Regions from separate parts of the Methylobacterium guangdongense genome, predicted to be linked through region 2. Evidence: riboswitches for the same ligand, from Rfam matches in the RefSeq annotation. Region 2 holds a riboswitch; each other region holds the start of a gene.

The links. A riboswitch is a leader RNA that binds a small molecule or an ion and turns the genes downstream of it on or off. The one in region 2 is predicted to bind cobalamin.
Positions count from the first base shown of each region.
Region 1: linked by a shared signal. The riboswitch ahead of AAHG09_RS15230 (TonB-dependent receptor) and the one ahead of AAHG09_RS04205 (TonB-dependent receptor) in region 2 are both predicted to bind cobalamin.
Region 3: linked by a shared signal. The riboswitch ahead of AAHG09_RS01530 (CbtB domain-containing protein) and the one ahead of AAHG09_RS04205 (TonB-dependent receptor) in region 2 are both predicted to bind cobalamin.

Region 1 is NZ_JBBXMX010000007.1:45,381-55,118, reverse strand. It holds gene AAHG09_RS15240 (DMT family transporter) at 1-310, shown strand, start outside; gene AAHG09_RS15235 (septal ring lytic transglycosylase RlpA family protein) at 679-1,284, shown strand; gene AAHG09_RS15230 (TonB-dependent receptor) at 1,351-3,507, opposite strand; cobalamin riboswitch at 3,614-3,811, opposite strand; gene AAHG09_RS15225 (cell wall hydrolase) at 4,038-4,655, shown strand; gene AAHG09_RS15220 (hypothetical protein) at 4,814-5,005, shown strand; gene AAHG09_RS15215 (hypothetical protein) at 5,241-5,645, shown strand; gene AAHG09_RS15210 (transglycosylase SLT domain-containing protein) at 5,674-6,219, opposite strand; gene AAHG09_RS15205 (flagellar hook-length control protein FliK) at 6,179-7,675, opposite strand; gene AAHG09_RS15200 (chemotaxis protein) at 7,672-8,967, opposite strand; gene AAHG09_RS15195 (MotB family protein) at 8,973-9,738, opposite strand, start outside.
Region 2 is NZ_JBBXMX010000002.1:94,561-104,298, forward strand. It holds gene AAHG09_RS04200 (PepSY domain-containing protein) at 1-772, opposite strand, end outside; gene AAHG09_RS04205 (TonB-dependent receptor) at 766-2,943, opposite strand; gene AAHG09_RS04210 (hypothetical protein) at 3,086-3,226, shown strand; cobalamin riboswitch at 3,221-3,425, opposite strand; gene AAHG09_RS04215 (HigA family addiction module antitoxin) at 3,968-4,306, shown strand; gene AAHG09_RS04220 (HigA family addiction module antitoxin) at 4,823-5,206, shown strand; gene AAHG09_RS04225 (methyl-accepting chemotaxis protein) at 5,781-7,490, shown strand; gene AAHG09_RS04230 (substrate-binding domain-containing protein) at 7,686-8,525, shown strand; gene AAHG09_RS04235 (RluA family pseudouridine synthase) at 8,768-9,738, shown strand, end outside.
Region 3 is NZ_JBBXMX010000001.1:311,597-321,334, forward strand. It holds gene AAHG09_RS01505 (methyl-accepting chemotaxis protein) at 1-355, shown strand, start outside; gene AAHG09_RS01510 (chemotaxis protein CheW) at 476-949, shown strand; gene AAHG09_RS01515 (CheR family methyltransferase) at 968-1,813, shown strand; gene AAHG09_RS01520 (protein-glutamate methylesterase/protein-glutamine glutaminase) at 1,810-2,907, shown strand; gene AAHG09_RS01525 (DUF4424 family protein) at 3,037-4,059, opposite strand; cobalamin riboswitch at 4,193-4,386, shown strand; gene AAHG09_RS01530 (CbtB domain-containing protein) at 4,423-4,605, shown strand; gene AAHG09_RS01535 (CbtA family protein) at 4,622-5,359, shown strand; gene AAHG09_RS01540 (DUF1636 domain-containing protein) at 5,352-5,753, shown strand; gene cobW (cobalamin biosynthesis protein CobW) at 5,750-6,784, shown strand; gene cobN (cobaltochelatase subunit CobN) at 6,831-9,738, shown strand, end outside.

The sequences.
Region 1 (9,738 bases), on a different contig from region 2:
CCTCGGGCTCGCCATCGGCGCGGAGGTCACCGCCACCCTGGCGTTGAAGGCCTCCGACGGCCTGAGCCGACCGATCCCGACGCTGATCGTGGCCGTGGGCTACGGGACCGCCCTGTGGCTGATGTCGAGCAGCATGGACATGCTGCCGATCGGGGTCGTCTACGCGATCTGGTCCGGAATCGGCATGATCGGGGCCGCGATCGGCGGCGCGTGGCTCTACGGCGAAGCCGTGAACCCGACGATGCTGGTGGGGATCGGGGTGATCACCGTCGGCGTGACCATCCTGGCCGCCGGCCAGGGGCAGCCGTGAGCCCCATTCGGCCCTGCGCCCCATGCGCGCCCGCCCGAGGCCAGGACCGCGGGTGCAGGGCGATCCGGGATCCGGCCCGCGAGGCGCGGCGCAAATGAATCGAAGACCGCACGGCTGGTTGCGGCGTAGTGCCGTGTAAACAGCGGCCAGGCTTGGCTTGAAGGACCGATCTCGAAGCTCAAAACTCTGGAATTCGGTGCCTTTATCAATCATCGGGAACTGAGTCGCCCGAGATGATTTATGCCCGCGATGGGTATGGATAATCTTCGGTGAACGCCATGATTGCGTCGGCTGGTTCAAAACGATATCGGCTGGCTCACGCGCTGGTCGCCGCCTCCGCGGTTCTCGTGCCCAACCTTGGGATCGGCATGGCCGAGGCAGCGGAGACGCAGGGCCAGGATGTCTTCGCTCAAGCCGCCGGCCTGCAGCGCGAGGCACCGGTCTTCACGTACCGCCAGTTCACGTCGCAGCTGCCACCGCTGGCACCGGCATCCGACGTCGCGGACCGCGGTGAAGCCGCCTCATCGGATCCATCCTCGCCGGCTTCGGACGCGGTGGCCGGCCAGGATCGGGCGGACCGGACGGGCAGCACCGGTCCGAAGGCCGATCCTGCCCCGGCGGGCGCGGACGAGCAGCGCCGAACCGGACCGGTCAGCGAGCGGCAGGTCAATCCCGGCAAGGCCAAGCTGATCGGGAGCGGCCGGGCCAGCTGGTATCAGCATTCGGGCAGGACCGCGAGCGGTGAGATCTACAATCCCGACACGCTGACGGCGGCGCATCACGCGTTGCCGTTCGGCACCTTGGTCAAGGTCGTCAACAAGGCCAATGGCCGATCGGTCGTCGTCCGGATCACCGACCGCACCAATGAACGCACCAAGATGAAGCGCCCTTACGCGATCGACCTGTCCCGGGCGAGCGCCCGGCGGATCGGCCTCGACGGCATCGGGCAGGTGGCCCTGTACAAGGTCGATTGACGCGGCCTCGGGCGAGCTTCGCGTGCCGCCGGGCCTCTGGGGCCGTTCCGAGGGCCGGGCCGCGGTTCAGAACCGCCCGGCGATGGTGAGCCGGACGGCCGTGGGCTCGACCGGATGGAACACCCGGTCGATCAGCCCCTCGGCGGGTTCGCCCGGCAACCGGGACACGTAGGCGTAGGTGATCTGGTCGGACTTGCTGTTCGTCAGGTTCAGCACGTCGAGGGAGACGCTGACGCCGTTCTCGAAGTTGTAGCCGACGCGGCCGTTGAACAGCGCCGTCGGGCGCGAGCGGATCGAATTGTCCTCGATCAGCGGGCGCGGGCCGAAGTAGCGGAAGCGGAGCGACCCGAACCAGCCCAGCGGCTCCCCGAAGGTGACGCCCGCCGACGCGATGGTGGTGGGGGCCTCCGGCACACGGTTGCCCACCGGGTCGATATCCGAGAAGCGGGCGTTGGTGATCGTCAGATCCCCCTCCAGCGACAGGACGGGGGTCAGCGCGTAGCGGTTGGTCCATTCCACGCCGAAGCGCCGGGTCGGGCGGCTCGGCTCCGTGGTGCCGGTGTCGCCCTGGAACAGGTTCTCGGAGGCGAAGTCGAGCCGGAACAGGGCGAGGCTCGTCTCCAGCCCCGCGATCGACCGGTTGCGCAGCCCGATCTCGTAGCCGGTGGACGGCACGAGGAAGGGCGAGCGCGTGGTGTTGAACAGCGACGACGTCGGATCGACCGTGGCGGTCACCCCGCGCACGTCGTTCGAGTGGAAGCCGCCGCCATAATTCACGTAGAGTTCGGTGTCGAACCACGGCCCGAGCGTCAGGCCGAGCTTCGGGTTGACGATCCCGTCGCGCGCCCGGCCGGAATTGGCCGGATTGTCCGAGACGACGCTCGCGGAGTAGCCGTCGGCCCGGACGCCGACGCTGGTGCGCAGCCACTCGGTCCAGCGCACGCGGGTGTCGAGATAGACGGCGCCGCTCGTCTCCAGCACCCGGTCGTCGAGCACGCCGGAGCGGTATTGCCGGCGCGTCGTGTTGAACAGGCCGACGCGGATCGAATCGGTGCGGGTCTGCACGCCGATCTCGGTTTCCATCGGGCGCCCGAACAGGTCGCCCTGGAAGATGTGCAGGGCCTCGCCGCCGCCGATGATCCGCTGGTCGAGCTGATGGAACTGGTCGCCGTTCACCGGATCGTTGAGAAAGTAGGTGAAGTCGTTGAACAGGTTGAGCTGCGAGCGGATCACGTAGGCCGAGGCCCGGGTCACGCCGGTGTCGTCGGTGCTGCTGAACCGGCCCGACAGGGAGAAGCGCGACGTGTCCCCGCCATCGGTCGGGTTCAGCGTGCCGTAGCGGCCGATCAGCCCGGAGACGACGGCGCGCTCGGGGATCTGATTGGTGGCGGTCCAGCGGGCCGCGTAGGCCATGCCGGTCACCGAGAATCCGTCGAGCGCCGTGCCCTGGCTGTAGCGGGCGACGCCGTTGATCTTGCGCAGCGCGTCCGGGACCACCCAGGGACCGTCGTAGACCTGCGCCTCGCCGGCCACCAGGAGGGTGCCCTCGGCCAGCGGCGCGGAGGCGATGCTGAGCGCGCGCTTGTAGCCGAACGACCCGATCGAGGTCAGCGCGAGGTTCCTCTGCACGCTGTCGAGGTAGTCGATCCGCACCGAGCCCGCCGAGGCGAAGTCGCCGTCCCGCACGAAGTACGGCCCCTTGTGGAACTCCACCGCGCCGACGAGTTCGGGGATCAGGAAGTTGATGTCGGCGTAGCCCTGGCCGTGGGCATGGGTGCGCATGTTGAGCGGCATCCCGTCCAGGAACAGGGCGATGTCGGTGCCGTGGTCGAGGTTGAAGCCGCGCAGGAAGAACTGGTTGGCCTTCCCCTCCCCGCTGTGCTGCGTGACGATCAGGCCCGGCACCGCCTCCAGCACCTCGCCGGGGCGGGTCACCGGTCGGTTGTTGATCTGCGCCCCGGTGAGGATCCCGGCGCTGGCCGCGTCCACGCTGAGCAGCGGGCCGCCGATTCCGGTCACGCCGCCGACGAAGCCGGCACTGGCCACCGGACCGGCGGCCGGGATCGGCGCGGCGCCTTCGGCCGTGACCGAGATCTCGTCGAGCCGCGCCTCGGCGGCCGGCTCCGGACCGCCCCGCGCCTGGGCCGAAGCGGTCGCGATCAGGGCCGCCGACGCGGCGGCGGCGAGGAGGGGCAGCGCGGTGCGCGCAGGTTGACGGAACACGTTACCTCGGGCGGCGGCAGTGGCACGTCACCGCGAACGAGGCCGCGCCGGCCGCCGCAGCGGCCGTCTTGGCATCCCCCGGAACACCCCGCCCGATGGACCTCGCGTGTGACCACGGCTGACGGCAGGTCTCCTGGCTCGCGGGTCGCCGCCCTCCCGTCGTCTTCCCGGGCGAGGCCGCCCAGTGACGTGGTGACGAGAAGGCTCACCGCTTACAGTTGCGGGGGCAGCCGCGGCTTCGGGGCGAGCCCCTCACCGCGTTCCCTTTTGATCCCCGAAGGGAACCGTCCTGTTCAGGATCGACCGGACGCTCGGTCGGCGTCAACACGCCCGGACCGGTTCTCCGCCCCTGTGATTGTGCGGCAACGTTCCGCGTCCACCCCGGATGACCGCTCCGGGCCCGCCTGCCACATCCTCGCCGCGAACGTACGGTCACGCTTGCCGAACGCCCGATCGCGGCGGGCGCCGGCCGGGAGCGGGCGGCCCGCCGGACGGCACGATGCGGCTGGAACAGCACGGAGCAGATCTGCATGCAGGGTAGCGAGCGGACGCGAATCGGTCCTGTTCTGATGGCGGCGGCCGCGGCCTGCGGCCTGGGCGCGTGCAACACGTCCACCCCGGTGCTCACGACAGGATCGATCGCCGGCCGCGCGCCGCCGATGGTCGTCAGCGAGACCGAGCGGGACTGCCTGGGCCGGGCCATGTATTTCGAATCGAACCGGAGCGATGAGGGCGGGCTGATCGCGGTCGGCACCGTGGTGATGAACCGGCTGGAAAACGCGATCTTCCCCGGCGGCATCTGCGCCGTGGTCGGCCAGCCCGGCCAGTTCGCCGCGGGGGTCCTGACCAAGCCGATGCAGGAGAAGGATCTGCAGAAGGTCGCCGACGCCGCCGACGCCGTCCTGGCGGGCGAGCGCCACCCGCAGGTCGGCAAGGCGATGTACTTCCACACCGCCGGACGGCACTACCCCTACAACAACATGCATTACGTGGCCGTCGCGGGCGGCAACGCCTTCTACGAGAAGCGCGATACCCGCGCGGGCAAGTCCGAGAGCAAGTCCGGGAGCAAGACCGAGACCAAGCCCGACACGGTCGCCCCCGTCTCCGTCCCGACCTTCGCGGCGGCCTCGCTGACGCCCGCGCCGTAGCCCGCCGCGGCGATCCGGCCCGGCACGCCGCCGGGCTCTCCCCGGGCGGATGCGCACCGGTGGATGTCGCTCGGTTCCCTCCGCTTCTGCGGGGGACGTTGAAGCAATATATAAAGCTGAGGTTGTATCCCGACATTCGATCGGGGTATGGCATCGCCATGCCAGACGACGCCGGTTTTGACCGCATGGTGAGAGCCGCCATCCGCACCCATCAACTGGTGGCTTCCCACGGCACGCCGGCGATGCAACTGCTGTCGCGGCTGCTGATGATGGAGATCGGGTTCGAGATCGCGGCGCGCCAGGACGGGGATCGCCCGGCCAACGACAATCCCGACGAGGCCGAGGATTGAGCTGCGCTCAGCCGCATCGCCCGCTTCCGGCAAGCATCCGGCTGACGAAGACCGCGTTGCCCGACAGAATCCCACCCGAAAGCCCGAATTGACGACCCGGCGCCGGGTCGAGCCGGTGGCAGGGTCCAGTGAAACTGTTGATTGAGCCGCTCAGCCGAACGTGCCGCATTTACACGGCGCGCCAACGGTCTAGCTTGCCGGTAGAAACTACCCACGAGTCACGGAGGCCGCACCGATGATGGCCGATCGGGTCGCGCTCGCCGGTGCGCTTCTCCTGCTGAGCGTCGCACCCGCGGCGGCCCAGCTGCGTCGCCCCCTGACGTGCACCGAGGAGGCCTCGGTCGGTCTCGCAACCCCCAGCCTGCCCGAGGGCGCGAAGCCGCAGAAGGCCCGCACCTTCTCACTGGTCACCAGCGGCGGCCTGCTCACCGTGATCTCGGCCGGGCGCTCGGATTACTACGAGTGCCAGCCCGCATCGCCGCGGCTGAACGAGCGTTCGCCGCGCAACACGGTCAAGTGCCAGAACGGCGTCTACTTCCTGTTGATCGATCTCAACAAGCTGAACTTCGTCGAGGCGCAGCTGAACCCGGAGGATCGGACGGAGATCAAGGTCAGTTCCGGAAGTTGTCGGGGCCTGTGATCCGGGCTGGTCCGTCGCGGCGCCCGGCCTATCGGCAGAACCGGGCCGCGGCCGGTGTCCACTGCCCGAAGCCCGTCGCCACCATGTTGGTCATCACCCGGCAGATATAGACCTTCTGGGCCGCGTTGTTGTTCGGCCCGGCGTGGTAGCGGGCCACCGCCAGGGTCCAGCTGCCCTCCCGCTGCTTCAGCTCCTTCAGGAACTGAGTCGCGTATTCGACATTCGCGTGCGGGTCGATCATGGCCTCGATCGAGCCGAACTTCCCGCCATGGTAGAGGTGGTTGATCTGCATGCAGCCGAGATCGATCAGGCGGACGCCCTTGCGGTGCGCCTCCCGGAAGTGGGCGATCACGTCCCCCGGCCCGGTCCCGAAATAGGCCTTGCCCGCGATGTTCATAGCATAGGGCTGAAGCGAGCCGCGCTTTCCCGTCTCCGTGAGACCGACGGCGTAGAGCACGCCGAGGGGCACGCCGTAGCGTGCGGAGGCGCGGCCCATCTCGGCCTCGCAGACATTCGCCGCGGCCGGGACCGCGCTACAGATAAACGCCGCCGTCGCGAGGACGTGTCGTCTCATCCCCCCGCTCTCCCTCCCGTCTGCCGGCGGCCGGGCCCTGCTCCGCCTGTCGCTGCCTGTCCCCGCCCTGGCCCGGGCGGGCGCCCCCTTCGGAGAAGCCGGACTGCCCCTGCTGCGACGGGGCGTTGCCGGAGAAGCCGCCCGAATCGGACGGGCGGGCCTCAGTGACGGTGACCTGCGCCTGGTAGTTGGCCTGCTTCAGCAGGTCGCCGAGGATCACGGCGTCCCTGTGCAGGAGGGCCGCGGTCTCGGGTTGCGAGGCGCGCAGATGCGTTTCGAGCTGACCGTTCACGAGCCGCAACTCCACCGTGACGGTCCCGAGATCCTCCGGCTTGAGCTGGATCCTGAGGACGCGCAGCGGCCCGTCCGGCGCGGTCTGGGCCGCCTGATCGGCCTGGGACGTCCGGGCCGCCGCCTCGGTGCCGGCCGCCCGATCGAGCTCGTCCCTGATGGAGGCCGCGATCGTCGGCAGGGTGCCGGCGGGCAGGCCCGGCACGGCCCCGGCCGGCTCCTCCGAACCGGAGGATTGCGCCGCCTCGGGCGTCCCGGCGGAGGCGAGGACCGCCCGGGCGATCCCCGTGACCGCGCGGGTGTCGGCCAGGGCGGTGACGTCCGCCTTCTCCAGCCCGGCGCCGGCCGCGCGGGCTGCCGCGCCCGCCGGGTCCGGAGACGGCTGAGGCTGACCGGTGGCAGGCGCGCTCAGCGTCGCGGCGGCCGGCTTCGGCAACCCGGTCCGGTCCAGTCGAAGCGCGGCGCCGCTCGGGTTCGGCAGACCGGCCTGGACGGACGGCGATTCGGCGGCTGCGGGGGGCACCGGAACCGGTGCTGATGCCGCAGCGGCGGCGAGCGTCGGTTCGCGTGGCGCCTGCGGGAGCACCGGCTTGAAGTGAACCGCACTGCCCAGCACCGCGACCTTGGGCAGGTTGCCCGCGGATGTTCCGGCCGGATCGGTCCCGTCAGCCCGTGATGCCGCTTGGCGGGCCGCGTTCGTCATCGCGAGTTCGGTTCCACCCGGCGCGAGCGAACCGGATCCGCCGGTCGAGGCCGGCGCGGACGCCCCGTCCTCGGCGACGACATCGCTCGCGACCGTCACCGTAACAGCCGGCAGGTTTGCCGCCGTGTGGATCGACGGGGAGGCCGCATTCAGGATGCTGGCCAGGATCGCCGCGGCTGCGTTGGTCGGATCGGCCGCGACCGGCGCGTCGACAGGGATAGCCGGGGCCGCTTGCGCGGCGTCGCTCGTCCCGGCCGCCGCATCGTCCGACCCGGCCTTCTGGCGTTCATCGGCCGCGCCGCCGGACTTGGTGGGCCTCCCCGAGGCCGCCCGCAGGGCATCTGCAAAGCCGCCCCTGGCGCCGGTGCCTGACTGATTCGATCCCTCGGCCTCCGACTGGGGCGCGACATCCCGGTCGGGCTGCGGGGTCGGCTTCGGAAGCGTGGCAGAGATCGCGGTCACGGGTTCGTCTTCCTGAGAAGCAGATCGATCCGATCGATCATGGCCTGGGCCTGGGGGATCAGCTTGGCGGGTTCATCGGCGGCGTTCGCCGTAGTCTCTGCCGGTTTCGGCACGGGGGTGTCGGCCTCCGGCAGGCCGGGCTTGCTGGTGAGCCCCCGCCGGATCTCCTCGGCGGTCGCCAGCGCCGTCTCGAGCAGGCGGCTGTCGCGCGGCGGCAGATGGGTCCGGTCGAGGGCCCTCAGCGTCCGCAGCCCGGACTGGAACGTCGCCAGGTTCACGATCTCGGCCGCGGCCCGGTAAAGCCGCGCCTGGGTCGCCTCCGGGCTCCCGGGGGCGGAGAGGGCGAGCGCCCGGTCGGCGGCCTTGGAGGCCGAGCCCGCCTTGCCCTCTTCGATCGCCGTCCGGGCGATCAGCAGGTACAGGGTCTTCCGGCTGTCGCCGTCGAGTTCGTCCAGGATCCCGCTGATCGCCGAGAAGCGCCCGCCATCCTGGCCGACATCCAGCTTCGTCAATTGATAAGCGAGGCGCTGACGAAAGTTGCCAGCGTAGATCGAGTGCGGGAAGCGGCGGAGATACTGGACCGCCAGGGTCTTGAACTTGCTCAGGACGCCCGTCTGCCCGAGGGTGAAGATCTCCCGGCGCAGGGCGCCCTCCTCCGCCAGGGTCCCCGGCAGGAGTAGGCGGACCTGATCGAGCAGGCTGATCGCCCGGACCGGGGTATCGGTCACGGCGAGCGAGGCCTGCGTCAGGCCGATCGCGCCGGCCAGCGTCGGCGGCAGGGTGGCGATGTCGATATCCTTGAGCAGCCGGCTCGCCTCGGCCTCCCGCCCTTCGACATAGGCGAGGGCTCCGCGCGCCAGCGTCACCTCCGGCTCGCCGAGCCCATCCTGCTTGACCAGACGGCGCAGGATGGCGGGGCCGCCGCCGCTCAGAGCGAACACGACCGCGGCCCGCACGTTGCTCGGGTCGGTCCAGACCTCGGGAGCCGCATTGAGGAGATCGCCGTTGATCCGGCCGATCAACACGAGCTGGCCCTCATGGGCGGCGAGGGAGCCGGCGGCGATCCGGTCCTGCAGCAATTGCAGCGTGCGCACCCACGTGACCGGGCCGTCCTTGCGGGGCTGGATCTCCGGGATCGGGGCGGAATCGGCCGGCGCAGGATCCGCATGCGCGGGATGGTCCGCCTGCGCCGCCGGTGCGGCGCCCGGTTCCGCGGCGCCCGGTTCCGGGAATCCCAGGGCGAGCAGGCCGACGAGAACGCCGAGGCGGGCGGCCCGGGGCGTGCGCAGCATCGGCCTCATCCCGGCGCCCCCTGAAGGAGGATCTCGATCCGCCGGTTCTCGGGCGCCTTGGGATCCGCCGCGTTGCGCGGCATCCGATCGGCGGCCCCCTCGACGCGCCAGATCCGGCCTTCGCCGATGCCGGCCCGGGTCAGCATGTAGGAGGCCATATGGGCGCGCGCGGTCGAGAGCCGCCAATTGTCGTAGACCTCCGAGCGGAACGGCCGGCTGTCGGTATGGCCGCGGACGATGATCCGTCCCGGGCGCGAGGCGAGCGCCTTGGCGAGGCGCTCCATGGCCCGCACCATCTCCGGCCGGGGCTCCGCCGAGCCCACCGCGAACATGCTGAAGTTCAGGTCGTCCGTCACGTTGATCAAGAGGCCGTCCGGCGTCCCCTGAACCTCGACATGCGGGCCCACTGCACTGGGCGGAAAGATCTTGGCGATCTCGGCCTTCAGGGCCGCCTGGCCGGCCGCGGAATCCGGGCCCTGTCCGGTCCCGGTGGCGGCCGCCGCGGCCTTGGCCTCCTTGCCGTCTCCGGACTGGCTCTCGCCCGCCTTCGCCGCGGCCTTGGCGTCGGTGGTCTTGGTCGCCGTGGCCTTGGCGGCGGTGTCCTTGGCGGCAGTGTCCTTGGCGTCGGTGTCCTTGGGCCCTGTGACCCCGGCGGCGCGGGCATCGGGCTGGGTCTGCTCCGGCGGCGGCGTGATTCCGCTGGGCGCGGGCCGGTCGGTCTTCGCGGGCGCGAGGTTGGTCACCTGCCAATAGAGCGGATCGAACGGATCG
Region 2 (9,738 bases):
GCGCGAGCCCGCGATAGGGCGTCACCGCCCCACCCCCGTAGCGCCGCCGGACGCGCAGGCGCCAGAGCCCGATCGCGACGCCGCTCAGCACCCCGAGGGCCGCGAAGCCGGAGAGCCACAGGAGCACCGTCCGCCACAGCGCGCTTCGGGCGCGCAGCGGCGTCAGGTAGATCCAGTGCGTCACCGCCCCGATCCAGTTCCAGGCTCGCTCAGAGCGGGTGGTGTCGAGGGCGATCGCACCCGTCACCTCCGACACGTAGAGCTCGGTCCCGGCCGCATCCCCGAGGGCGACCTTCAGGAAGGGCCGAAGCGGGTCGTAGCGCGCGGTGACGGTCCATTGATCGCGCGCGACCGTCTGGACCCGTGCCTCCGGAACGCCGGCGGCGACGAGATGCAGCGCCTCTGCGGGCGTCAGCGGGCCGAGCCGCGTGCCGGTCCGGGCCGAGACCGTCGCCCGGGCGCCGTCGTCGGCTTCCATCCGATAGACCGGCTCGTCGCCACGCATCTCCAACGCGAAGGCGGCCGGCACGCCGGCGAGCCCTCCGCTGCGGAGCGCGTCACCCGGCGCGACCGTGACCTGATCCCAGGCGATCGGCGCGAGCCGCGCCAGGCGCTCGGGCTCGGTGAGCGCCGGGAACGGCACGTAGAGCATCACCAGCCCGGACAGGATCCACAGGACGAAGAGCAGCCCCGCGGCGATCCCGGCCCAGCGGTGGAACAGCAGCAGCCAGCGCCGCCCCGCCTTGCCGCGTCGGCGCGACAGCCTCACCACGTCACCGTGTAGGCGACCTCGACCGAGCGCGGGCGCCCGAGCAGCCAGTTGGTGCCGACCCCGTTCACCGCGTTGCCGCTGATCGCGTAGACCTTGTCGAACAGGTTGTAGGCCCGCAGGGACAGGCGCGACTCCGCCGTGACCTGACGGTCGAGGACGAGGTTCACGAGGTTGTAGGCCGGGCGGCGCGCCGTATTGCCGAAATCGCTGTAGACTTGGCCGACGTTCTGGAGCCCGACCCGCGCGGTCCAGTCGCGCGCGATATCCCAGGTCAGCCAGAGATTGGCCACACGCTCGGGCACGTCGATCGGCTGGTTTCCGGCATACGAGACGGTGGCGCCGTTCACGCTCTGGTCGAACCGATCATATTGCGCATGCAGCAGCGCGAGGTTGCCGTCGAGCCGCCAGCCCGGAGCGAAGCGCCAGCCGAGCGCCAGCTCGAAGCCCTGCGAGGACTGGCTGCCGACCTGCGTGGCGAGCGTCGGCTGCCCCGGGATCGCCGAGATCAGGTTGTCCTTGACGATCCGGTAGCCGGCGATCGTCCATTCCAGGGCGCCGTCGAAGGCCAGCCCCTTGGCGCCGATCTCGACCTGATCGCCGGTGGCGAGCTTGAAGCCGGCCAGCGACTGGTTCAGCGTGATCAGGCTGTTCACCGGATCGGTGGCGACGCTGTACTGGGCGTAGAGCGCACTGTCCGGCGTCGGATTGTAGACGAGGCCGAACCGGTAGCCGAGCGCCCGGTAGGTCTTCGCGAATCGCGACCCCGTCTGAAGATCCTCGCGGTTCAGCGTCGGCACGTCGAGGCGCACACCGGTGAGGAACGACAGCCTGTCCGACAGGATCACCCGGTCCTCGGCGAAGACCGAGGCCTGGCTCGTCTGCGTGGCATAGGCCGGCCGCGCCCGGCCGTTCTGCGGGAAGAAGCCCGGATCGTAGCCGGTGAGCGGCACGCTGGTGGTCTGGTCGAAGTAGAAGTTGTTGGTGTGGCGGAAGTCGATGTGATTCACGTCGAACCCGGCCACGAACTGGTTCGGCAACCCGAACAGGCTGCCCCGGACCGTCGCGTCGAGCCGGTCCCCGACCTGCTCCTGGCTGTGGTAGATCTCCAGATAGTCGCCCCGATCGACCAGACCGGTGCCGCGGTTGTACGAATACTGCTCGACATCGAGCCAGTGGCGCCGGCTGGTGAGCCGGTAGGCGGTGTTGCGGATCGTGAGGTCGGCCGAGGGCGACCACTCGGTCTTCAGCTGGGTCCAGTTGTCGGCCCAGGTGATCTTCGCGTCGCGGACATTGTAGTTGTTGAACCGGATCAGGTCCGGGATCCGCCCCTCGACCAGCGGCGTGCCCCAGTACCGGGCCGGCTCCTGATAGCCGAGATCGTGGCTCAGCGTGAACGCGAGGTCAGGGCTCGGTTGAAACAGCAGGGCGGCGGAGACCGCGAGGTTGCGGAAATCGCCCTCCGGCCGGATCCAGCCGTCGGCGCGGTTGCCGCTGACGTTGAGGCGGTACGCGAAGGTGTCGCCGAATTCCGCCTGCCCGATCCCGCCGCCGGAATCGAGGGCGAGCCGCGCGACGCCGTCCGTGCCCACCACCGCGCGGGCGGCGTTGATCGGCACGAAGACCGGCCGCTTCGGCACGACGTTGATCACGCCGCCGATGGCGCCGTCGCCGTAAAGCACCGAGGCGGGCCCGCGCAGCACCTCGATCCGCTCGACGTTCCACGTGTCGAACGGGAAGGTCACGGTGTTGGCGCCGACGTAGAAGCGCGTCCCGTCGTAGAGCTGCTGGATCGAGTTCGGGCCGGCGAAGCCGCGGGAGGTGAACGCGCCGTTGCCGTTGCCGGGCGCCGCGATGGTGGTGATGCCGGTGGCGTCCTGGGTCACGGCTTCGGCGATCGTGTCCTGGCCGCGCAGCCGCGCGGTCTCGCCCGATACGATGTCGAGGCTGGCCGGCGTCTCCAAAGGCGTCAGGCCGATTCGGCTCGCGGTCCGGTCCCGGGTGCGCAGGTTGAGGCCGGTCGGGCTGGCGCGGTTCGAGTCGCCGCCCTCACCCTCGACGGAGATCTGATCCAGGGTGACGGCTTCCTGCGCGACGGCGGGGCTTGCCAGGACTGCGAGGAGGACGCCGCAGAGCGGTGCAGGGAAGCGGGCGCGATGGGTTGGAGAAGGCATGACCGAAGGGATCCTGGCGCGGCCTCGACGGATCCTATGACCGCGCACGCAGTGTAATAACATTACACTTTCGAGGCCATCTGCAGGATTCGGCGCAGACGGGCGCGCGTGGGCGTCCCGAAGGGGCGGATCCGGAAGGGCGGTGGCGTGGACGGACATCGGGACGGGGTCGCGGGCGCGCTTGCTGTGGCACGTCACCGCGAACGAGGCCTCGCCGACCGCGCGGGCGCACGGGCGTCTCGACACCCGTCAGGACACCCCGCCCGACGCGTTTCGCGAGTGACCACGGCTGACGGCAGGTCTCCTGGCTCGCGGGTCGCCGCCCTCGCACCGTCTTCCCGAGTCTCGAGACTCAGTGACGTGGTGGTGAAGGGCTCTCCGCTTACAGTTGCGGGGGCAGCCGCGGTTTTGGGCCGTCAACGACGAGCCCGCACCGCGTTCCCTTTTGATCCCCGAAGGGAACCGTCGCGATGGACTTTCGGTGCTTCCGCCCGCGCGGTCAAGCTTGTGGATTTCTTTGATGGCGGCGCAACGCAGGGCCGATTGGTTTCAAGGGCGGATACGAGACCAGGCCGTGCCAGCATCTGGCCATCAGGCAGTAGTAAAACCGCTCTTGGGACCCTGTATTTCTAAGTCATAACTCTGTTGCCAGCTTCGTTTTTAAAAATGATCTAAGAAAAAATGCAGCATCGCACGCTGTGCCGCCCGCTGATTGCTTGACTGCAACCGGGCGTCTTGTTAGTCCACGCATCTCCGGTGACCCGCGAGAGAAGTACAGTATTAGATGGGTGGATCGCCGGAATTTTTACGAAATCGACACTGATAAAAAAAATTGAATCGCGCCGGGGAAAATTGCCGACGCGGTCACAAAAAGGCAGAAAAGCGGGCAGGTGTAACGAGAAGCCGTTGTTTTTCAACAGTGTGTAATGCGTAGCTTATCAAAGCTGCACGGTCCGCAACCTAACACAACAACGTAAGTGATTATGCCTTAGGGATCTCGCGATAAATACTGGGGGACTGCACGATGAACACCGGTTACACGCTGGCCAAGCCCTTCCATCCTGGCGGATTCGTCCGTCGCAAGATTTTCGAGCCGCGCAACCTGACGATCATGGGGGCCGCTGCGGCGCTCGGTGTGACGCGTCAAGGATTGTCCGATTTCCTGGCTGAGCGGGCTAGCCTGACGGTCGAAATCGCTTTCCAGATCGAGAAGTCCTTCGGCTTCAACGCAGAGGCGCTCATGGAAATGCAGACGCGCTACGACCTCACGATCCTGCGCCAGCGCGACCGTGCGGCTCAGATGAATCTCGTCAGCAAGCAGACTTCGCAGCCGAGCCGGTTCACGGGCCGGTCCGCTGCCTGAGACCAGGCCGGAGTTCTTCAACCGACATGCCCGTCGCGGAGTGCCGGGTGTCGTTCCCGATCGGGTCAGAGCGGGAACGGTCGCTTGGCTCCGCCGCGACGGGGCGCGCGTCGTCCCTTTGCGGGCGGCCGGCGCCGAGCGAATGGATGCGCGTGAGTGCGTCTCGTCGCTGAGTCAACGGATCTTGGGACGGGTTGCGGCGACACCGGAGGCAAGGGGCTGGTGTCGTATCTCGAGTAAAGGTTTCGGTTCGGTCTGATCAGGTTTGGAAATGGTATGATGGGACAACGTTAAAAAATCGTTAACGATCGATTTCGCCGGAGGAGGCGACAGCAAGTTTGCATCATACGCGCGCGGTTCCACAATCGTGGTCTGAACGCGACGCGGAACTTCGGGCCTGATCCTGCGTCTTGCAATGGGCTGCTTCGTAAATCGAAGCGGGCAGAAGCTTTCTGAGCGCTGATTTCGATCGCCGGCCAAGAACTGGACGGATCGGAAAGATCTCTCGTGAAAGGTATGCCGACGATGCGTTATCGACTCCAAAACCCCGGCCATCCCGGTGGCTACGTCCTTCGCAATGTCATCGAGCCGCGCGATCTGACGGTCATGGACGCCGCCAGCCTGCTGGACGTGCCGCGTCAGGCCCTGTTCGATTTCCTCAACGAGAAAACCCCCCTGACCGCGGAATTGGCGTTCCGTCTCGAGACGGTATTCGGCATCGAGATGGAAACGCTGATGGACCTGCAAACCCAGTTCGACATCGCCGAGGCGCGCAAGCACTTGCAACCGCTCCGGACCGATCTCGTGACGCAGGCGAGAGCTTCAGGGCTCAGATCGATGCCTCCGGCGGCCGATGCGCCCCTGCGGACGATCGTCAGGCGGAGTACTGCCGAAGCGTGATCTCGGCCCTTTACCGAACGGTGGGGGACATCTGAGAAGCGGGCCGCAGGGTTCGAACTCCTGGTTCGTGTTGGGCCGCGTGCTGTCTGCGGCCCCCAATGGCCGGCCCTCCGTCTTGGCCGCGGCCGGCTCGCGATGGTGGGCCATTCGCTTCCCGATTTCACAGATTCTGCGACCCACAGGACCCTGCGCCCGGGCCCACCCGCCCGCACCGGGGGCGGGTTGCCGCGTGGTGATGCCGACACCGACCCCGCGTGGCGGTGGCTTCCCGCGATACGATCCCGAGCCCGCACCGCCGGATGCCTGCACGAAGGCCTGAGGCGCCGCCGAACACAGGGCCTGGACCTGGGCCGATGCGGTCGGCATGTCCAACTTATTATTCTCCAAGACGATTTCATATTAGATATCACATGGCATCGGAGCTGAATGGCCGTCTGATCTGATCTCCTATTCGCTGCGATAGTTCGTCGATAGTTTGATAGAGCCTCATTTCCGTCAGAGTGGATTGTGGTTGATGTGGCCAAAGCGAGACGTTAATTGATTTGGCAAATCAGCCAACGGTGCAGGTTCATTCATGGGACTGAATTTTAATTCCCTCGGTTGGGGGTCTTTCTTAAGTCTGAGAAAGGTGATCGTCGGATCGTTCGTGATTCTATTTTTTCTTGCAATGAGCATCGGGCTTTTCGCGATCACGCGGGTTCGACTGATCAATGACTCGGCGCAGTCGGCCTTGGGTGAAATCGACGCGGTGGCGAATCTGGGCCTCATGAACGAAGTCAGCCAGGAACTCCGCGCCCTGGGTGTTCTCGCCCACAGCGCCCGCGGGGAAGCGGAGGCTCGTCGTTACGCGGCGCAACTTCAGAAGGCGCAGGAAGTCTTCTCCGCCGCCTGGAGCCGCTACGCACCGACCGTGTCCGGCCCGGAGGAGCAGGCACTCGCACACCGCCTTCGGGAGGCGTGGCAGCACTTCCTCGCGATCCAGAGTCAGGTTTCGGCCCTCGACCGGGCCGGTGAACACGCCCTCGCCGACACAGTCGTGTTTGGGGCCTTCGGCAAGGACGCGGACGCGTTCCGCACGGCGGTGCATGCGGTGCTCGCGCACCGGGAGGCGCGGGTGGCCGAGCGGAGCGCGGCGGCTGATGCGGTGGGCCGGACGTCCACCCTCTCGGTGACCGTCGCGCTCGGCTTGGCGGCGCTCCTGACCCTGGTGGTCAGCGTCTTCGTCGTCCGCAGGGTGGCGACGCCGATCATGACGATGACCGGCGTGATGCGGCGCCTGTCGGATAACGAGCTCGATGTCGCCGTTCCGGGAGTCGGCCGCGCCGACGAGATCGGAGCCATGGCGGGGGCCGTGCGGGTGTTCCAGGACAACATGCAGCGCGCCAGGATCCTGGAGCGCGAGGCGACCGAAGCCCGTCGGCAGGCCGAGGAACGGAGCCACCAAGCCATGGTCGAACTGGCCGGTCGCTTCGAGACGGCGGTCGGCGGGATCGTGACCGCGCTCTCGACGGCGTCCGCGCAGCTGCGCAAGACGGCCGAAGCGATGACGGGGATCGCCAGTGAGACGGCGGGGCAATCGACCGCCGTGGCGAGTGCGGCCGAGCAGGCCACGGCCAACGTCAAGATGGTGGCCGCGGCGGCTGGAGATCTCGAGATGTCGGTCCGCGATGTCGGCCGTCAGGCCGAGGTCTCGTCCGCGATGGCCGGCAGCGTCGCCGGGGAAGCCGCACGGACCACCTCGCTGGTGCAGGCCCTCAGCGGTGCGGCGTCGCAGATCGGCGACGTCGTCGGCATCATCGCGACGCTGGCCAAGCAGACCAACCTCCTGGCCCTGAACGCGACGATCGAGGCCGCCCGGGCCGGGGAATCCGGGCGCGGGTTCGCCGTGGTCGCGTCCGAGGTCAAGGCGCTCGCCGGCCAGACCGCCGCGGCGACCGACGATATCGCGCGCCAGGTGGCGACGATCCAGGGATCCACGTCCGAGGTCGTCGTGGCGATCACGGGGATCACGACCCGCATCCAGGAGATGAGCGACGCGGCAGCGTCGATCGCGGCGGCCGTCGAGGAGCAGAACACCGCGACGCAGGAGATCGCGCTCAACATCAGCCAGGCGGCGACCGGGACCGGGGAGGTCACGGCGACGATCACCGGCGTCGCGAGCCGGGCGCAGGAGGCCGGCTCCGCCGCCGCGCAGGTTCTGGAGGCGGCCAACGCGCTGTCGGGCCAGGCCGAGCAGCTGGGGAGCGAGGTCGACCGCTTTCTCCGCACCATCCGGGCTGCCTGAGCGCCGCTGCCTACGCCACCGCGGCGGCCGACGGTGATCGACCGCCGCCTCGATCGATTCGGAGAGACACGCGCAATGATTTCGAAAGCTCGACCTCGCGCCGCCCGCCTTCTGGGCGCGCGGCTCATCCTGCTCCTTCTGATCGCGCTGGGTGGGGGGCCAATCCCCGCATCGGCTGCCACGATCGGTGTCTCGATGGTGCCGCCCGTCGCATTCTTCCAGTTCCTCCGTGACGGAATCCAGGAGTGGGCGAAGACCCATGCGGGTCTGGCCGTTCGGTTCGCCCATGCGGAGACCGGAGACGGCGCGAAGCAGATCGAGCAGGTCAAGGCGTTCATCCGCGAGAGGGTCGATGCGCTGATCATCCTCCCCGTGGAGGCTGCGGCCACGCAGGAGATCACGCGCCTCGCGCAGGAAGCGGATATCCCCCTGGTCTACGTGAACAACGGGCCGCGCGAGGATTGGTTTGCCGGGCGCGTCGCCCTCGCCCTGCCGAACGACCTCGTGGCCGGACGGCTGCAGATGACCATGCTGGCCCAGATGCTGAACGGAAAGGGCCGGATGGCGATCATCCGGGGGCCGGCCTCCCATTCGGCCTCGGCCCTGCGCACGCAGGGCGTGAAGGAGGTTCTGGAGGACTTCGCCGGCATCACGGTCGTTGCGGAAGAGGCCGCGGACTGGGACCGCAAGCGGGCCGCCGCCCTCGTCGCGCGGTGGCTGGCCGGGGGACGGAAGATCGACGCGATCGCCGCCAACAACGACGAGATGGCGATGGGGGCCGCGGACGCGCTCGAGGCCGCCAAGATCCCGCGGGACCAGATCCTGATCGGCGGCGTGGATGGGACGCATGACGGGATCGGCGCCATGGAGGGACGGCGGATCCATGTGACCGTGTTCCAGGATGCGACCCTCGAAGGGGGACGCGCCGTCGACGATGCCGTGAAGCTGATCCGCCGCGAGCCGGTCCAGCAATACGATTGGATTCCGTTCGAGCTCGTCACCGACAAGACGTTGCTGCGCTACGTCAAGTCATGAGCCGGTGGAACGCGCGCGGCCAAGCCGCCGCCCGGTGATCGCCGCGCGGTGATCGCCGCGCCCGGGGGCCGGCTGCCGGCCCTTGGGTGGCGGATCGAGTGGACCGCTTCGCCCCCGCGCCTTTGCCGCTGCGCGCGGGCGGTGCTACAGCCGGGCAACCCCCCTCGATCCGGACCGTCCGCGACGCTGCGGCTTGCACGGCAGGACGCGCCGTCTCGAACGGGGACGGGCCTCGGCAGATCATGACGACACGACCTCCCAATCGCGGCGGCCCGAAGGGGCGAAAGCCACCGGCGGGTAAATTCTCAGGCGGCCGGTCAACGGCGTCCGGCCGCGCCGGCACGGGCCCGCGCACCAGCGCGCGGGACGCGGCCGAGCGCGCCGCACGCAACCGCGGCGACGATGCCGGCGCGCGCGATCCTTGGGGCGGCGCGGGTCCCGCCGCCGCACCGGCCCGGCCTTCGAAGTCCGGCCCGGTTCCCGGCAAGGCGCCGGTCCGCCGCGCCGCGGCCGCGCCACGCGACACAACGGCTCCGCAGCGGCCGAATCCCGCGGCGCGGCGCCCGGAGACGCCCGCCCCGGGCCCGACCCGGCGCGAGCAGCGGGCCGCCGCCTCCGCGACCCTCGCCTCGGGGGTGCAGACCCTGACGGTCGAGGCCGACGAGGCCGGCATGCGGATCGACCGGTTTCTCACGGCCCGCTTTCCGCTGCTGCCCTTCACCCGGGTGCAGAGCATCGTCCGCAAGGGCGAGCTGCGCGTCGACGGCAAGCGCGCCAAGCCCAACGACCGGCTGGAGCCCGGCATGAGCGTGCGCGTGCCGCCGCTGCGCCTCGAACAGCCCTCGGAGCGCCCGCGCAACGCCGCCCGCGAGCAGGACGACGCCGAATTCATCCGGTCGCTGATCCTCTACGAGGACGCCGACATGATGATCCTCAACAAGCCCTTCGGCCTCGCGGTCCAGGGCGGTTCGGGGACGGTCCGGCACGTCGATGGCCTGCTGGCCGCGTTGACCGGCCCGGACGGCCAGAAGCCCCGCCTCGTCCACCGGCTCGACAAGGACACGGCGGGCTGCCTGATCGTGGCCAAGACCCGGCTCGCCGCCGCAACGCTCGCCAAGAGTTTTCGCTCGCGCGCGGCGCGAAAGATCTACTGGGCGCTCACCGCCGGCGTGCCGCGGGTCCGCCAGGGACGGGTCTCGACCTACCTCGCCAA
Region 3 (9,738 bases), on a different contig from region 2:
GGATGTCGGCTCGGGCCAGATCAACCAGGCGATCCAGCAGCTCGACAAGGTGACCCAGCAGAACGCCAGCGCCTCCGAGCAGGTTTCGGCGACCTCGGACGAACTGGCCGCACAGGCCGAGCGGCTTCAGGCGACCATCGCCTACTTCCGGATCGCGACGGCGGCGTCGCGCGTGGAGGCGGCGGCCCCGCACCTGCGGGCGGCGGCGTCGAAGATGGCGGCACCGGCCCGACCGGGCCAGGCGGTCGCGCCGAAGGCGCGGGTGCGGACGGCCGGGTCGGCGGGCTTCGCCCTAGACATGGGCGAGGGCGAGATCCGCGATGCCCGCGACGCCGAGTTCGTCCGCGCGGCCTGATCAGCACGCGCGCCGGGTCCGGACCCGCAAGGGCCCGGACCCCGAAGCCACCGACCCCCCACCGATAGGCGGATGCCCGAAGCGGGGATCCGACAGGCGGCGACCGAGCCGGAGACCCGTATGTCCAGCGTCTGGCAGTATCTGACCCTCGGCCTCGATCGCGAGATCTTTGGGATCAATATCGAGTCCGTTCACGAGATCCTGGATTACCGCGCGCCGGCCGCCCTGCCGCATGCGCCGCCTTTCCTGGTCGGCATGATCGATGTCCGCGGGCAGAGCTATCCGGTCATCGGCCTGCGGACCAAGCTCGGCCTGCCGGCGATCCCGGTGACGTCCGCCACCCGCATCATCCTCCTGAACATCGCGATGCGGGACCGTGCCCTGCGGGTCGGCTTCGTGGCCGACCGGGTGATCGAGGTGACGGAACTCGACCGGGCCGAGATGGAATCGGCCCCCGAGGTCGGGGGCCGCTGGCGTTCGAACTACATCGCCGGCATCGGCCGCAAGGGCGAGGCCTTCGTGGTGGTGTTCAACCTCGAGGCACTCATGGCGGGCGACGATCCCGCCCTGATCGATCCGCCGCTCGCCGCCTGACTGCCAGGGATCGATGCCATGCCGCAGCTGAAAGACCGCCATTTCCACACGGTCGCCGATCTGATCCAAGCCCGGATCGGCATCCAGATCCCTGAGACCAAGCGCACCATGGTCGAGGGTCGGCTGCGCAAGCGCATGCGGGCGCTCGACCTCGACAGCCTCAAGGCCTACGGCGACCACCTGTTCGACGCCGGACACCTCGCCGAGGAGTTCGTCCACATCATCGACTGCATCACCACCAACAAGACGGATTTCTTCCGGGAGCCCGCCCATTTCGAGCTCCTGCGCGACCATCTGGTGCCGCTGCTCTGCCGACGGCGGGGCGGGACCCCGCGCCTCAAGCTCTGGAGCGCCGCCGCCTCGACCGGGGCGGAGGCCTACACCCTGGCGATGATCCTGCAGGACCTGATCGTGGCCGGACACGGGTTCAGCTACGCGGTCCTCGGCACCGACATCTCCACGGAGGTGCTGCGGGTCGCCGCGGAGGCGATCTACCCGGAGGAGATGCTGACCCAGATCCCGCCGGCCATCCGGCGCCGCTACGTGATGACCTCCCGGGACCCGGCGCGGAAGCTCGGGCGGATCGTGCCCGAGCTGCGCAGCCAAGTGCAGTTCCAGCGCCTCAACCTGATGGATGCGTCCTATCCGGTCGATCAGGATGTGGACGTCATCCTCTGCCGCAACGTGCTGATCTACTTCGACAAGGACACCCAGAAGGCGGTGCTCGGCCGCCTCGCCCAGCATCTGCGCCCCGGCGGATTCCTGATCGTCGGGCATTCGGAATCCATGGCCGTGACCGGCGTGCCGGACCTCGATCAGGTGTCCTCCACCGTCTTCAGCAGGGCGCAGGATCTGATCCAATGAAGCCACGCGATCCGACCCGCGTCCTGATCGTCGACGATTCCGCCTCGGTCCGGCAGACCCTCGTGACCATCCTGGAGGGCGCGCCCGACATCCGGGTCATCGGTACCGCCGCGGACCCGTTCATCGCGGCGCGGCGTATTCAGGAGGAGGTGCCGGACGTGATCCTCCTCGACCTCGAAATGCCGCGCATGGACGGGCTGACCTTCCTGCGGAAGATCATGGCCCAGCGGCCGATCCCGGTGATCGTCTGCTCCGCCCTGACCGAGGCGGGCTCGCAAACGCTGTTCGACGTGCTCGAGGCCGGCGCCGTCGATGTCGTGCCCAAGCCCCGGATCGACACCCGCCAGTTCCTCGTGGAATCCTCGGTGCGGGTCTGCGACGCGGTCCGGGCCGCCGCCCGGGCGAAACTGCGCCCGGGCCGCCCGAAGCCGCACCGCATCGAGAAGAAGCTGACGGCCGATGCCGTGCTGCCCGCCCCGACCCCCAATCGGGCGGTGGCCGAGACGGACCGGATCGTCTGCATCGGCGCCTCGACGGGGGGCACGGAATCGCTGCGCGACGTGCTCGAAGCGCTGCCGCCGGATTGCCCCGGCCTCGTGATCGTCCAGCACATGCCCGAGCATTTCACCGCGGCCTTCGCCCGGCGGCTCGACAGCCTCTGCGCCGTCGCGGTGAAGGAGGCGGAGGACGGGGATGCGGTGCTGCCCGGCCGGGCCCTCATCGCCCCCGGGGGCCGGCACCTACTGCTGCAGCGGACCGGGAATCGCTACAGCGTGTCGGTGAAGGACGGCCCCCTGGTCTCGCGGCACCGGCCGTCCGTGGACGTGCTGTTCCGCGCGGCCGCGCGCTGCGCCGGCGCGAATGCGCTCGGCATCCTGATGACCGGCATGGGCGATGACGGCGCCACCGGCCTCCTGGAGATGCGCCGCGCCGGGGCGGTCACGGTGGCGCAGGACGAGGAGAGCTGCGTCGTCTTCGGCATGCCCAAGGAAGCGATCGAGCGGGGCGCGGCGATGAAGGTTCTGCCGCTGGACCGGATCGCGCAGGAGATCCTACGCTTCGGAGCCACGTCGGCGCTCCGCCAATCCGCATGAGCGGCACGCCGGCGCGCGACCGGCCCGCAGGGCGTGTCCGGCACCGAAGGCCATCCCCGATCCTGCCGCCGTCGCGCGATTCTCGAGAGGGTCGTTGAAGCTGCGCCGATCACGGCACCGCGTCCGCCCTCAGAGCGGCGGTATGGCTGAAATCCGGGTTGCGCTCTTCAGGAAGAGCACGTCGATCGCGCGGTCCGGCACATAATCCTTCACCACCATCTCGATCGTGGTCGGGCCGGTCCTCTTGAGAGCGCTGCCGCAGAACGAGACCATCGTGGCGGGATCGCCCTTGTCCACGATCAGCTTGAACGTGCCGATCGGCCCGGACCCGGCCGGCATGACGTAGGTGAGATACTGCTCGGAGGCCTGGAAGGACGGGCTGCCGTCGGCGCTCGCCCGCCGGTACAGGGCCTGGGCCGACCGCGCGAAGGCCGGATCCGTGCAGAACCGGTCGGCGTAGCGCGCCATCTGCCCCGGATCGAGATCCGGCGAACCGAACGACAGGCTCGGCTGGCCGCCGAGGCTCGGCGTGTAACTCTGGTGGACCGCGACCTCACGCCCGGCCGGGAAGGCCTGCCTGCGCCAGAACCGCGACTTCAGCTTCCAGAGCGGGACATCCGCGATCGTCCCGTCCCGGTGCACCTGACGATCGAGGTATCCGGCCTCGATCAGGGCGTGACGGCGCCGCTCCGAGAGCCGGCGCAGGGGCGCCGCCGTCGCCGCGACGGTCGGCATCAGGGGGATCCCCAGGCTCCGGAGCTCGTCGGTGATCGCGACCGGCTGGCCGTCGCGCACCGAAAACGCCTGCTGCTCCAGTTGCCACGGGACGGATTGGCCATCGACCGTCGCGTCGAAGGCGAGGAAATTGGCCTGCCCCGGATCGGGGATGGAATCCTCCGTCGTGGACGCGCCGTTGAGGTCGGGCATCGGGAACGTCAGGGTGGCCTCGATATCGGCGCCCGTCGGGTTGCGGAACCGATACGCGACCCGCACGCCCTGCTCGGAGAGGGTGAGTTCCTCCGCCGCCACGGTGATGGCGCTGCCCGGTTCGAGGACGAGCCCCCCCGCCTTGAGCCCGGCTTCGGCATCGCCGGCCCGGACCGGCAGGGAGGCCGCCGCGAGGAGGGCGAGGGCCAGCGACAGGGTTCTCATCACGATCACGCTTCAGGGCTCCGGGCGACCGCCGCGGCGGTGAGGATACGCCTCCCGCCGGCGGATCCCCGCCGTTTGCAACGCCGCGGATATGATTCCGCCGCGCCTCCGTTGTGCGAGAGCTGTCATGCGTCTACAACGATCGCGTGACGGTGCCCCGGCGACGGGGTGAAAAGGGAATGCGGTGAGGGGCGCAAGCCTCGAATCCGCGGCTGCCCCCGCAACTGTGAGCGGCGAGCGTCTGCCGAGGGCCACCGGAGCGATCCGGGAAGGCGGCAGGGGCGTCGAGCCGCGAGCCAGGAGACCTGCCGTCACGACAGGATCCCGCGTTGCCGCCGGTGGGGCGGCTGGAGACACAGACGCATGACCACCTCGACCCTCGCCCCCGTCGCTGCCGGCACCCGCGCGTCGGAGCGCCCGATCGCCGTGGCGCTCGCGGGCCTTCTCGGCCTCGGCCTGCTGTTCATGGTCGGCTTCTCGCCGGCGATCGCGTTCCACAACGCGGCGCACGACTTCCGGCATACCCAGAACTTCCCCTGTCACTGACGCCATCGGCGCAGGGATGATCATCCGGCTTCTGTCGGCGGCGCTCGCCGCCGGCTTCTTCGCGGCCGTCGTCGTGACGGGCCTCGAACTCACGCTGACCTCGCCCCTGATCGTGGCGGCCGAACGCTACGAGCAGGCCGAGCCCAGCCATCAGGCCACCCGCGCTCTGCCGATCGTCCTGGCGCATGCCGGCCACGATCACGCGGCGCCGGACGCCGCGCCGGAATGGCAGCCGGGCGCCAGCCTGCCGCGCATGGCGTTCACCGGATTAGCGACGCTCGTCGGCGCCGTCGGCTACGCGCTGCTGCTCGGCGCCGTGATGCTCGCCTGCGGGCGGGAGCCGACACCCGTGGTCGCCCTCGCCTTCGCGGTCGCCGGATTCGCCAGCGTCGCCCTGGCCCCGGGTCTCGGCCTGCCGCCCGAGCTGCCGGGCAGCGAGGCGGCGCCGCTGGCCGTCCGGCAGGCCTGGTGGGTGATGACCGCGGCGGCCACCGCCATGGGCCTCTACCTGATCGCGGTGCGCCGATCCCTGATCGCCATCCTGGGTGGCCTCGTGCTGCTCATCGCCCCGCACATGGTCGGCGCCCCGCAGGCGCCGGAGGGCGCGTCCGCGCTACCGGCGGCCCTGGCGGCGCAATTCGCCGCGCGCTCCCTCGCGATCAGCTTCGTGTTCTGGGTGCTGCTCGGTCTCGGGCTCGGCCGCGCGTGGCAGGTGTTCGGGCGCGAGACGGCGCGGGGGACGGCCCGTGCCTGAGACCATCCTGTACGTCTGCACCACCTGCCGCCGCGAGGGCGACGACCCGGACGGGCCCCGGGCCGGCGCCCGCCTCCTCGACGCTTTGCGGGATCGCGCGGGCGGCACGCCGGACCTGCGGGTCGAGGCGGTGGAATGCCTGTCGGTGTGCAAGCGGCCCTGCACGGTCGCCGTCGCTGCGGCCGACCGCTGGACCTACGTGTACGGCGACATGGATCCGGCCGCCTCCGCCGAGACCATCCTGGCGGGGCTCGCCGCCTATGCCGCGACGCCGGACGGCATCGTGCCCTGGCGCGAACGGCCGACCGAATTCAAGAAGGGCGTGATCGCCCGAATTCCCCCCTTCCCTGCCCCGCGCCCGCTTCCGGCCGGCACCCTGGAGGCCGCCGAATGACGATTGTCGCCAAGATCCCCTGCACGATCGTCACGGGCTTCCTCGGCGCCGGCAAGACGACGCTCGTGCGCCACGTCATCGAGAACGCCAAGGGCCGCCGCCTCGCCATCCTGGTCAACGAGTTCGGCGATGTCGGCTTCGACAAGTCGTTCCTCGCCGCCTGCGGGGTTGAGGGCTGCACCGAGGACGCGATCGTCGAGCTGCCGAACGGCTGCATCTGCTGCACGGTGGCGGACGATTTCGTGCCGGCCCTCGAGACCCTGCTCGGCCGCGCCGAGCCGCCGGAGCACATCCTGATCGAGACCTCCGGCCTCGCCCTGCCGAAGCCGCTGGTCCAGGCATTCCAATGGCCGGCGATCCGCTCGCGGGTGACGGTGGACGGGGTGGTCGCAGTGGTCGACGGCCCCGCGGTCGCCGCGGGCGTCTTCGCGGAGGATCCGGAGGCGCTGGCGGCCCAGCGCGCCGCCGACCAGTCGGTCGATCACGACAATCCGCTGGAGGAGGTGTTCGAGGACCAGCTCCTCTGTGCGGACCTCGTCGTGCTCAACAAGGCCGACCTGATCGACGCCGCCACTCGTGCGCGGGTCCGGGCCGAGGTGGAGGGGCACCTCCCCCGCGCCGTGAAGGTGGTGGAGACCGCGAAGGGCGCGATCGATCCGCGGGTGCTGCTGGGCCTCGGCGCCGCCGCCGAGGACGATCTGGAATCCCGCCCCTCCCATCACGGCGAGGGCGAGGATCACGACCACGACGATTTCGAGACGGTCGCCCTGCCGATCCGCCCGGCGGTGACGGCCGCGGATCTCGCGGCGCGTGTCGAGAAGGCGGCCGAGACCGCGGGCGTTCTGCGCATCAAGGGGTTTGCCGAAGTCGAGGGCAAGGCGATGCGCCTCGTGGTGCAGGGTGTCGGCCGCCGGGTCACCCACCATTTCGACCGGCCCTGGCGGGCGGGCGAGGCCCGCGAGGGGGCCCTCGTGGTGATCGGGCTGACGGGGTTCGACCGGAACGCGGTGGCCGCGGCGCTCGCGGGATGAGACCCGTCGCGCGCGCCGGTCCGGACATGGCCTAGGGACACGCGCGATGCATCTGGTGCGCATCGATGCCGTCTCCCTCGACGAGGGCGAGGCGGCGGTGGATCTCGGGCAGGAGCCCGGCGACTGCGTGGTGCTGTCCTTCACCGACAGCGACCTCGCCGGGATCGCGCGGGCGCACGCCGCCGAGCCGGACCTGCCGAGCCTGCGCCTCGCCAAGCTGGCGAAGCTGCGGCACCCGCTCTCGGTCGATCTCTATATCGAGCGCATCGTCGCGCACGCTAAAGTCGTGGTGATCCGCTGCCTCGGCGGCCTGGATTACTGGCGGTACGGGATCGAGCGCTGCGCCGAAGCGGCCCGGGCGCACGGGGTCGTGCTGGCGGTATTGCCGGGCGACGACCGACCCGATCCGCGGCTTTCCGCCTTCTCGACCGATCCCGCGCTGGCGGACCAGCTCGACGGCTACTTCCGCGCCGGCGGCCCCGAGAACCTGCGCCGCATGCTGCGGCTGCTCGCCGCCCGGACGGGCACCGACCTCCCGGTCGAGCCGCCCCTGCCGCTGCCCCGGGGCTTCGCATGGTGCCCGGGCTGCATCACGCCGCCCCTCGAACAGGCCTTCGCGGCTGCGAGGACCGCAGTTCCGCTTGGCGAAACAGAGGTCGAGCCCCTCGCGCTGCTGCTGGTCTACCGCTCGGCGGTGCTCGGCGGCGAGACCGCGCCGTTCGTCGCCCTGATCGCGGCCCTGCGCGCCCGCGGGATCGGCGTCCTCCCGATGGCGGTGTCGAGCCTGAAGGAGCCCGGAGCCGCCGCCGCGGTCGCGGAGGCCGTGCGCGCGCGGCGGCCCGACCTCGTCATCGCCGCCACCGCGTTCTCGGCCCGGGAGGACGGCACCGACTTCGTCCTCGACGGCGCCGATTGCCCGGTGCTCCAGGCCTTCACGGTCGGATCCCCGCAGGCGGCCTGGGAAGCCTCGGCCCGGGGCCTCGGCGCGGCCGATCTCGCCATGCAGGTGGCTTTGCCGGAATTCGACGGCCGGCTTTCGGGCTTCCCGATCTCCTTCAAGGAGGAGGCGCCCGAGATCGCGGGCTTCGCCGAGCGCCGGGCCGTGCCCTACGCGCCGGGCATCGCGGCGCTTGCCGACAGGGCCGCCGGCTGGCTGCGGCTGGCCGCCCTGCCCCGGGCCGAGCGGCGCGTCGCGATGGTCCTGTCCGATTATCCTGCCCGGGGCGGCCGCGCCGGCTTCGCGGTCGGCCTCGACACGCCGGAGAGCGCCCGGGCGATCGCCGCGGACCTCGCCGCCGCCGGTTATGCGGGATGCGACCTGCCCGAGGCCGACACGCTGATGACGGCGCTCACCGAGGGGCCGGCGACGTTCCGCGTGCCGCTCGCCGCCTACCGGACCTGGCTCGACGGCCTGCCGGAGGCGACCCGCGGCGCGATCACCGAGGCCTGGGGCGAGCCTGAGACCGATGCGGCCTGCACCGACGACGCGTTTCGTTTCCGGATGGCATCAGGCGGCAGCGCCTGTCCGGCACGCGGCGGCCTGACGGCCTTCCTCCAGCCCGACCGTGGGCGCGATCCCGACCGCAAGGCCGGCTACCACGACCCCGAGCGTGTCCCGACCCACGCCTATCTGGCGTTCTATCTCGGACTCCGGCAGCGTTTCGACGTGCTGGTCCAGCTCGGCACCCACGGCACGACCGAGTGGCTGCCCGGCAAGGCCGTGGCCCTGTCGCCGGATTGCTTCCCGGCGCTGTGCGTCGGTGCCTTGCCGGTGGTCTACCCGTTCATCGTCGATGATCCCGGCGAGGCCGCCCCGCTCAAGCGCCGACTCGGCGGCGTCGCCCTGGGCCATCTCACGCCGCAGGTCGCCACCCACGACCTGTCGCCCGAGGCCGCCCGATTGCGCGAACTCGTGGAGGAATACGCCGCCGCCAGCGTCCTCGATCCGCGCCGGGCGACCCTGATCGCCCAATCCATCCTGGACGAGGCGCGCGATTCCGGCCTGCTCGACGGCGCCGGCATCGGCGCCGACACCCCGATGGACGAGGCGCTGACCCGGCTCGACGCCCATCTCTGCGACCTCGGCGAGACCAGCTTTCGCGATGGCCTGCACGTCTTCGGCCGCGCGCCCGACGAAGCCCCCGCCCCGGTGGCGGCGAGTGCCGTCGCCGAGCGGGCCGGTCTACTCGCCGCCCTCGACGGGCGGTTCGTCGAGCCCGGACCGTCCGGCTCGCCGTCGCGCGGGCGCGCGGACGTGCTGCCGACCGGGCGCAACCTCGCGACCCTCGATCCGCGGGCGATCCCGAGCCGCGCCGCCGCGTTCCTCGGCACGAAGGCCGCCGAGGCCGTGGTGACGCGCTACCTGCAGGACGAGGGCACCTATCCGGCCCGGATCGTCATGGATCTCTGGGCCTCGCCGACCCTGCGCACCGGCGGCGAGGACGTGGCGCATGCGCTCGCCCTGATGGGTGTCCGCCCGGTCTGGGACCATGCCAGCACCCGGATCACGGGCTTCGAGGTGCTGCCGCTGGCGATGCTCGACCGGCCGCGCATCGACGTGACGGTGCGGGTCTCCGGGGCGTTCCGCGACACGTTTCCCGACACGCTGGCCCTGATCGACCGCGCCGCCCGGGCGGTGGCCGACCGGGACGAGGCCGAGGACGAGAACCCCCTCGCGGCCGCCCGCAGGCGGGGCGAGACGGGTGCCCGGGTCTACGGCGCGGCGCCGGGCCGCTACGGCGCCGGAACGGCGGCCACCGCCCTCGACGGCTCCTGGGACACCCGCGCCGATCTCGGCCGCGCGTATCTCGCCGCCAGCACCCATGCCTACGGCGACCGCGAGGGCCCGGATGCGGATTTTGCCGCCCGGGTCGCCGCGGCCGACGCCTACCTGCACGCGTTCGACGCCGCCGAGCGCGACCTGTTCGACGGTGACGCCGCCGTCGACGCGATGG